2 regions of the Streptomyces sp. NPDC090022 genome follow, and region 1 is predicted to be linked to the other one. Evidence: riboswitches for the same ligand, from Rfam matches in the RefSeq annotation. Region 1 holds a riboswitch; the other holds the start of a gene.
The links. Region 1 has a riboswitch for cobalamin ahead of ACIPXB_RS23775 (hypothetical protein). Riboswitches for the same ligand answer to the same signal wherever they lie in the genome.

Region 1 (4,191 bases):
GGGCGTCGGGGCGGTCTTCCGCGTGGTCAGCGCCACCAGGTCCGTCCTGCCGGCCGCGACGACCGCCGGGGCGGTGGCGTACACCTGGGAGTCGGTCAGCCCCTCCTCGAAGGAGAAGCCGCCCTCGGGGAGTTGCTGCTTGGAGAGCCAGAACAGACCCGCGTCGGCGTGCGCGGTGTCGCCGAGGGCGCGCAGCGCCTGCGCCGCCCAGCCGGTGGAACTCGCGCTGCCGGTGGTCATGTAGGCGGCGGCGGGCCAGCCGCCGGTGGGCAGCTGGGCCTTGCGCAGATGGGCGCGGGCCTTCTCCACGACCGTGTCGTGGCCGCCGGCCCGCTTGAGGGCCAGGGCGATCAGGCCGGTGGAGCTCGCGTCGCTGTCGCACCACTCGCCCGCGCGGATGAGGACGCCGGTGAAGCCGCCGTCCTCGCACTGGAGCAGCGTCAGCCGGTTCACGGCGTCGGCCGGCGGGGTCACCCCGCCGTTCAGCAGCGCGATGACGGCCATCGCCTGGGCGTCGGCCTGGCCGGTGGTGCGGAAGTCGCCCTTGGTCAGGCAGCCCTCCACCGTCTCGCCGTCGCCGATGTCGCGCGGGCAGACGTACTTCACCAGATCGCCGAGCAGGTCGTGCCCGCCGAAGGCGCGCGGGTCCTTGCCCGTGGCCTCGGCGACGAGCGCGAGCCGCGCGGCGGCGGACGCGTCCGGGATGCCGTCCTTGCCCGCCGGGTAGGCGTACGCGTCCGTCTGCTCGGGCGTCGCGAGGAAGTCCGCGATCCTCCGGGCCGCCGGGCTCTCGCGGTCGGCGCTCGCGAGGGCGTAGACGACCTCGGTGGTCAGCAGGTGGTTCGGGGTGGTGGAGCCCTCGTCGACGATCCGCTGCCCGTCGGTCAGCCGGCCGGTGAGCCAGCGCGTGGCGGCGGGCACGTCGACGGTGCCCGGCGGCACGGTGGGCGGGCCGGTCGGCCCGGTCGGCGTGGGGCGGGGGCCGCCGCCCCCGGCGCGTACGTCGTCGGGGGAGAACGTGGGCTTGCCACGCGTCCCGCCGATGTCCGTACCGCCGAACACCCAGGCGTCCACGTCGCCCGGCTTCGGCTGGCGGGCCATCGCGCCCAGCGGGCTGTACGTCCAGTTCTGCTGGCCGGGCGAGGCGATCCAGTACGACCAGTAGGCGGAGGCCTGCGGGGTGAGGACGCAGTCCTCGTTCTCCGGAGTGGGGTACTGCGTACCGGAGTTGAAGGAGCCGTTGCCGATCCGGCAGATGAAGCCGGGGCCGTCGTGGACGGTGCCCTCGGTGGTGAAGCCGGCCTCGTGCAGCAGGTCGTACCCCGTGGTGGGGGTGGTGTCGCAGCCCCGCTCGACCTTGCCGCCGAACGGGCCGAAGTCGACGGCGACGATCGCGCCGGTGGTCGCCGTGCAGCCCTCGACCGGGTCGGCCGAGGCGGACGTACTGCCGCTCAGGAAGGCCACGCCCGCCGTGAACGTCAGCAGCGCCGCGGACACGAGCGACAGCAGCCGCTTGCCCCCGACGCGTTGCTCTGCTTGCTCTGCGGTCCCCACCACGGCCCCTCGTGTCTGCCGGGCGGACGCGTGCGTGGCAAAGGGCTCCCGCCGGGCACCGTGGGCCCCGGGGAAGCCGATCGAACCACGCCGTAGTCCGCGACGGCGCTTCTCGCTGAAACCTGGCCCCAGGCATTCCGGCTCGCCCGGACGATGCCGGGCCCACGGCTGCGGGTCAGCGCCGGATTCAGACCGGCTTCCCCTGGAGCTGAGTGCTTATCAGTCGGAGTGGAACACGCGGATAAAGACAGCGTCAAGGTGCTCTGCGTCTCACTGGAGCGGCGCTCCAGCGGCGCCCGTAGCCCGCTCCGGGGTGGCTGGCGGACCATTGATCACTCGGGTAGCGTCCTGGGCTGCCACATGGGGGAATCCGGTGCGAAGCCGGAGCTGACGCGCAGCGGTGTGGGACGGCAGGGGCCGTTTCCGAGCCCGAATGCCCATCCGGCGATGCAGTACAGGAAGCCGTACCACGCGTTCCGGGCGGCGGCCCTCCGGTGTGCCCGGCCGCGCGTGGAGCGCGGCGTCGGGGGAGTTCGCCGGCAGCGGTCGGCGTCCGCCGATTCCAGGAGCAGGCCATGTCCCGTCCCCGTACCTCCCGCCGCCTCGCGCTCGCGGTGCCCGCCGCGCTGGCCGCGTTCGCCCTCACCGCGCTGCCCGCCGCCGCGACCTCGTCGCCCGCGCAGATCGCCACGTCCAAGACCAACGGCGTCGCCTACCTCAAGTCCCTCCAGGCCGCGGACGGTTCGTACGCCGGCGCCGGACTGTCCAACGAGTGGGCGTTCACCGCCTTCGCCGCGAGCGGTACGGCCGTCGCCGACGTCCACCCCGGTGGCGACACCACGAAGAACGCCCGGACCGTCTACCGCAACCTGCTCTCGACGGCGGGCTGGCCGCAGGCTTCCCCCGTGGTCACCGACTACGAGCGCGGCACGCTCAACGCGTACGCCGCCGGCATCGACCCGGCCCGGGTCTCGGCCTCCCGCAACCTCATCGCCCACGTCTACTCGTACTGGCAGACGGCGGAGGCGGGCTACTTCGGCCCGTCCGGGAACTTCAACGGCACCGTGTTCGCGGCCCTTTCGCTGGGCGGCGCCAAGACCCAGGCCGGCGGCAACCGCGTCCCGCAGGCGCTGACCGACGCCATGGTCACCCGGATCCGCGCCAACCAGCACGTGGACGGCGGCTGGACGTACCAGAAGGCCGAGGGCAACCCGACCGTCCTCAACTCCGCGAGCGACGTGGATATGACGGGTGCCGCCATGGCCGCGCTGTGCGTCTCCGGGGTCCCGGGCACCGACGCCGACGTCGTCCAGGCGAAGAACTTCCTCAAGGGCAAGCTGGCCAACACCACCGGCGCCTTCAACTCCCTGTACGGCATCAACACCAGCTCCAACGGCTGGGGCGTGGCGGGCCTGAACGCCTGCGGCATCAACCCGCAGACCGGGGACTTCCGCACGCCCGCGGGCAGGACCCCGATCGACTTCCTGATCGCCAACCAGTTCAACCCGGCCGGCGGCTTCAAGTACAAGCCGGCCGACACCACGCCGACGTCCTACGCCTCCATCGACGCCCTGCGCGCGGTCGCCGGCGGCGGCTTCACCACCGCCCCGCCGGTCCCGGTCACCCCGGGCGCCCCGCAGTGGGTGGCGCAGAGCACCTTCACCGCCGGTACGGCGACCAAGCTGGCCCTGACCGTCGACGACGGCACCGGCGGCCTCAAGGTCTGCTCGGTGGCCTTCACGCCCACCGGTACGACCACCACCCTCGGCGACGTCCTGGCCGCGGCCACCACCGGCGCCACCCCGGCGGGCTGCGTCACGAGCGTGACCCCCGCATCGGGCACCGGCACCATCACCGCGGTCAACGGCGTCTCCAACAGCGGTGGCTCGACCTGGAAGGTCAGCGTCGACGGCTCCGCCTTCGCCGGCGCGCAGCGCGAGAAGATCATCAACGTGGGTGACACCATCGCCCTGCGCTACGGCAGCTGACTGTTCCCCTCCTGGAAGGAACCGACGAGATCATGCGCGACACGGACGCGGCGCAGGACGAGGTCCTGCTGGCGGTCGAGGGCCGGGCCGGACACATCACGCTCAACCGTCCCAAGGCCCTCAATGCCCTCAGCCACCCCATGGTGCTGCGCATCGGGGAGGCGCTGACCGCCTGGGAGCGGGATCCCTCCGTACAGACCGTGGTGATCTCGGGCGCCGGTGAGCGGGGCCTGTGCGCGGGCGGTGACATCCGCGCCATCCACGCGGACGCCCGCGCGGGCGGCCACGCCTCGGCGGACTTCTGGCGGGACGAGTACCGGCTGAACGCGCGCATCGCCCGCTACCCCAAGCCGTACGTGGCGTTCATGGACGGCATCGTGATGGGCGGCGGGGTCGGGGTCTCGGCCCACGGCAGCGTCCGGATCGTCACCGAACGGTCCAGGGTCGCCATGCCGGAGACCGGCATCGGCTTCGTCCCCGACGTCGGCGGCACCTACCTGCTGGCGCTGGCCCCCGGCGAGCTGGGCACCCACCTGGCCCTGACGGGCGCGGCCATCGGCCCCGCCGACGCACTCCTGGCGGGGCTCGCCGACCACTTCGTCCCCTCCGACCGGCTCGGCGCCCTGGCGGCGGACCTCGCGCTCTCGCC
Region 2 (4,191 bases), on a different contig from region 1:
CCCCGGACAACCGCGATCGGGGGCTCGGACCGGCCCCGGATCGCGGGCCCGCCACGCACCGCGCGAGCCGTCCCCGGAAAGGGAACACCGCCGGGCCGGAGCAGTGTCGGCGGCCCGGCGGTGTCCGATCGGAAGGGGGTCAGCGCCCCCGCAGGCCGCGGTCCACGGCCGTCATCAGCTCGCCGTCCGCGGTGTCCCCGTCCAGCGACCAGAACATCGCGCCGCCCAGCCCGTGTTCCCGTACGTACGCCGACTTCGCCCGCAGCACCTGCGGGTCGTCGTACGTCCACAGGGTGGTGCCGTCGAACAGCCAGGCGTGTCCGCCGCGCCGGTCCCGGTGCACCGTGTACGCGCCCGAGTCCGCCAGCTTCCGCAGCGCCTTGTAGTCCTCGTACCCGGCCGCCCAGGTGGCCGGCGCGGGGCCGGTCGCGGGCTGCCCCATGCCGTCCCCGCCGCCGCTGACCCCGGTCCAGCCCTGCCCGTAGAAGGGCATGCCCATCACCAGCTTGTGCGCGGGCGCGCCCCGCCGCTGCCAGGCCTCGACGGTGCCGTCCACGCTGAAGTCGTCCCGGGCGTACAGGGCGGACTGCTGGGCGGTCCTCGGCTCCCCGGAGACGTGGAAGTCGTACCCCTGGAGCGTGACGAAGTCCAGGTCGCGCATGATCCGGCGGACCTCGAAGCCCGCGTCGATCTTGGCGGGGGCGGTCGGCACGAAGGCGCTCAGCTCGTACCTCCGCTTCTGGGCGCGTCCGTACGCATCCAGCTGGGTGCGGAACTCCCGTACCAGCTCGGTGAAGTTCCGCTTGTCCTCCGGCCGGTACGTGGTGTCCGTGTCCCCGGCCGACCCCGGCCACTCCCAGTCGAGGTCGATGCCGTCGAAGAGCCCGGCGGCCGCGCCCGCGCCGCCCCGGGCGCCGTCCTGCGGCAGGTTGCCCTTGATGTACAGGTCGATGCAGGACGAGACGAACGCCTTGCGCGAGGCGGGGGTGCGGGCGGCGTCCGAGAAGTGGGTGGACCAGCTCCAGCCGCCCAGCGAGATGAGCACCTTCAGACCAGGGTGCTTGGCCTTGAGCTCACGCAGCTGGTTGAAGTTCCCGGCGAGCGGCTGCTGGGCGTCGTCGGCCACTCCGTCGACGGAGTCGGCCGCGGCCAGCGGACGGACGTAGTCGGCCCAGGCGTCGGCCTCGCCCGGCACGTTGCCGGTGAAGCACCTGCCGTCCGGGCCGACGTTCCCGAAGGCGTAGTTGATGTGGGTGAGCTTGCCGGCGGTGCCGTTGGTGTCGAGGTCCTGGACCTGGAAGTCCCGTCCGTAGACGCCCCATTGGGTGAAGTATCCGACGCGCTTGTACGAGCGGCCGTGGTCGCGGTCCCGGTCGGGGCCGCTGTCGGCGGCGGCGCCGGCGGCGGGCGCGAACGCGGCCAGCAGGGAGAAGGAGCAGGCGGCGGCGACGGCCAGCCTGCCGAGCATGCTGCGGCGCATGGGCTTCCTTTGCGGATGCGGGCAATGGACGTGCGCTGTGCACCCCGGAAACTATTGGTCTGGACCAGCTGGGTCAAGAGGGCCGCCGGGCCCGCGGAGGCGTCTGGCAGACTGGGCTGCGTCACCCCAGGCGGTGCAGGACAGGAAACCGGTGCGATTCCGGTGCGGTCCCGCCACTGTGACCGGATCCCGACGGGTTCCGGGAGTCAGACACTGACGCACCGCCTCCTCACGTCGACCAGGGGACGAGGATCCCCCGGAGAGGCTTCGCCATGCCGCTGTCCCGCGCCCGCGCCCGCCGTGCCGCACTGCGTACGCTCGCGCCCCTCGCGCTCCTGATACCCCTGACCGCGTGCGCGGGAGCCCCCGCCGGCGACGGCCCCGCCTCGGCGGCCCCGGCGGCCCCGGCGGACGGATTCCCGTACACCGTCACCAACTGCGGCGTGAGCACGACCTTCACGGCCCCGCCCCGACGTACCGTCACCATGAACCAGCACGCCACCGAACTCCTCCTCGCCCTCGGCCTCGAGGACCGCATCGCCGCCACCGCCTACCTCGACGACGCGGTCCTGCCCCGCTACCAGGGCGCCTACGGGAAGATCAAGGTGCTCGCGAAGGAGTACCCCTCGAAGGAGCTGCTGCTGGGCGCCGAGCCCGACTTCGTCTACGGCGGCTACCGCAGCGCGTTCGACAAGGCACAGGGCCGCGACCGCGAGGGCCTGCAGAAGAGCGGGATCAACACCCGCCTGAACGTGGAGTACTGCACCGACGGACCCGTAGGACTCGCCCAGCTCAAGACCGAGATCACCGAGGTCGCCCGCACCTTCGGCGTCCCCGAGCGCGGCGCCCGCCTGATCGAGGACGAACAGCGCCGCATCGACGCCGTCACCGCCCGGGTCAAGGACAAGCCCCGGCCCGCCGTCTTCGTGTACGACTCCGGCGAGGGCGCCGCCTCCACCTCCGGCGGCCAGGGCATCGGCAACGAGATCGTCTCCCTGGCCGGCGGCACGAACGTGTTCGCCGACCTCAAGGACACCTTCGGCGACGTGTCCTGGGAGCAGGTCATCGCACGCAAGCCCGAGGTCGTCCTCATCTACGACTACGGCGGCACGAGCGTCGAGGCCAAGAAGCAGCGCCTGCTGAACGACCCGGCCCTCGCGCAGGTTCCCGCGATCCGTGACAAGAAGTTCGTGGTACTGCCGCTGTCCTCGGCCGTCCTCGGCGTCCGCGTCGCCGACGCCGTCGAGTCCCTGGCCGGCGGCCTGCACCCCGACGCCGCGTGAGGGCGCGCACCCCCCTCGCCCTCGTGCTCGTCCTGCTCACGGCCGCGCTCGCCGCCTCCGCCGTGGCCGGGCTGGCCCTCGGGCCGGTCCGGATCGCTCCCGGCCGGGTGCTCGACATCGTGCTCGGCGGGGAACGCACCGGAGCCTTCGCCTCCATCGTGTGGGACGTGCGGATGCCACGCGTCCTGCTCGGGGCCGTCGTCGGCGCCGGGCTCGCGGTGTCCGGCACCGTACTGCAGGCCCTCGTACGCAACCAGCTCGCCGACCCGTTCCTGCTCGGCGCCTCCTCGGGGGCCTCCGCCGGGGCGGTCCTGGTCCTCGTGCTCGGCGTCGGCGCGGGCGTGGCCACCAGCCTGAGTCTGCCGTTCGCCGCGTTCGCCGGGGCGATGGGCGCGCTCGTCGCCGTGTACGCGATGGCCCGGCGCGGCGGCACCATGACCACCGGCCGACTGATCCTGGCCGGGGTCGCCGTCCAGTACATCCTGTCGGCCCTGACCAGCCTGGTGCTGGTGCTCGCCGCCGAGGCCGACCAGGTCCGGTCGGTGCTGTTCTGGACGCTGGGCGGACTCGGCGGGGCCCGCTGGGACGAACTGGCCCTGCCCGCCGCCGCCCTGGCCTTCGGCACCGGCCTGCTGCTCGCGCTCGCCCGGCCGCTGGACCTGCTGCTGGCCGGCGAGGAGGGTGCGCGGACCCTGGGCCTGGACACCGGGCGCTTCCGGGCCGCCGTGTTCGTCCTCACCTCGCTGGTCATCGGGGTGCTGGTGGCCTACAGCGGGGCGATCGGCTTCGTGGGCCTGATGATTCCGCACGCCGCGCGCATGCTGGTCGGCGCCGGGCACCGGGCGCTGCTGCCGGTGGCCGCGCTCGGCGGTGCGGTGTTCCTGACCCTGGCCGACCTGGTCGCCCGTACCGCCGCCGCCCCCGAGGAGATACCCGTCGGGGTGGTCACCGCGCTGGCCGGCGGACCGTTCTTCCTGTGGCTGCTGCGGCGGTCCACCCGGGTGGAGGGGATCACCGGATGAAACCCGTGGAACTGCGCCTGGACGCCGTCCGGTACGAGACGGACGGCCACACCCTGCTGCACGGCGCCGACCTCGCCGCACGCCCCGGCGAGACGGTCGGCGTGGTCGGCCCCAACGGCAGCGGCAAGACCACACTCCTGCGCTGTGTCTACGGCGCCCTGCGGCCCACGTCCGGCCGGGTGCTGCTGGACGGAGCGGACGCCGCCGCGCTCACCGTCAAGGAGCGGGCCCGGCGGGTGGCGGTCGTCCCGCAGGACGCCGGCGGCACCCTCGGGCTGACGGTCCGAGAGGTCGTCGCGATGGGCCGCAGCCCGCACAAACGGTTCTGGGAGACGGACGGCAGGGACGACGGCGTACGCGTCGCCGAGGCCCTGCGGACGGTCGGCGCCGACCACCTGGACGGGAG

Region 2: linked by a shared signal. The riboswitch ahead of ACIPXB_RS02690 (ABC transporter substrate-binding protein) and the one ahead of ACIPXB_RS23775 (hypothetical protein) in region 1 are both predicted to bind cobalamin.

What each region holds. Positions count from the first base shown of each region.
Region 1 is NZ_JBIVFN010000014.1:166,813-171,003, reverse strand. It holds gene ACIPXB_RS23780 (prenyltransferase/squalene oxidase repeat-containing protein) at 1-1,554, opposite strand, end outside; cobalamin riboswitch at 1,686-1,756, opposite strand; cobalamin riboswitch at 1,876-2,014, shown strand; gene ACIPXB_RS23775 (hypothetical protein) at 2,130-3,542, shown strand; gene ACIPXB_RS23770 (enoyl-CoA hydratase/isomerase family protein) at 3,575-4,191, shown strand, end outside.
Region 2 is NZ_JBIVFN010000001.1:601,436-605,626, forward strand. It holds gene ACIPXB_RS02685 (glycoside hydrolase family 18 protein) at 140-1,480, opposite strand; cobalamin riboswitch at 1,582-1,717, shown strand; gene ACIPXB_RS02690 (ABC transporter substrate-binding protein) at 1,753-2,763, shown strand; gene ACIPXB_RS02695 (FecCD family ABC transporter permease) at 2,760-3,785, shown strand; gene ACIPXB_RS02700 (ABC transporter ATP-binding protein) at 3,782-4,191, shown strand, end outside.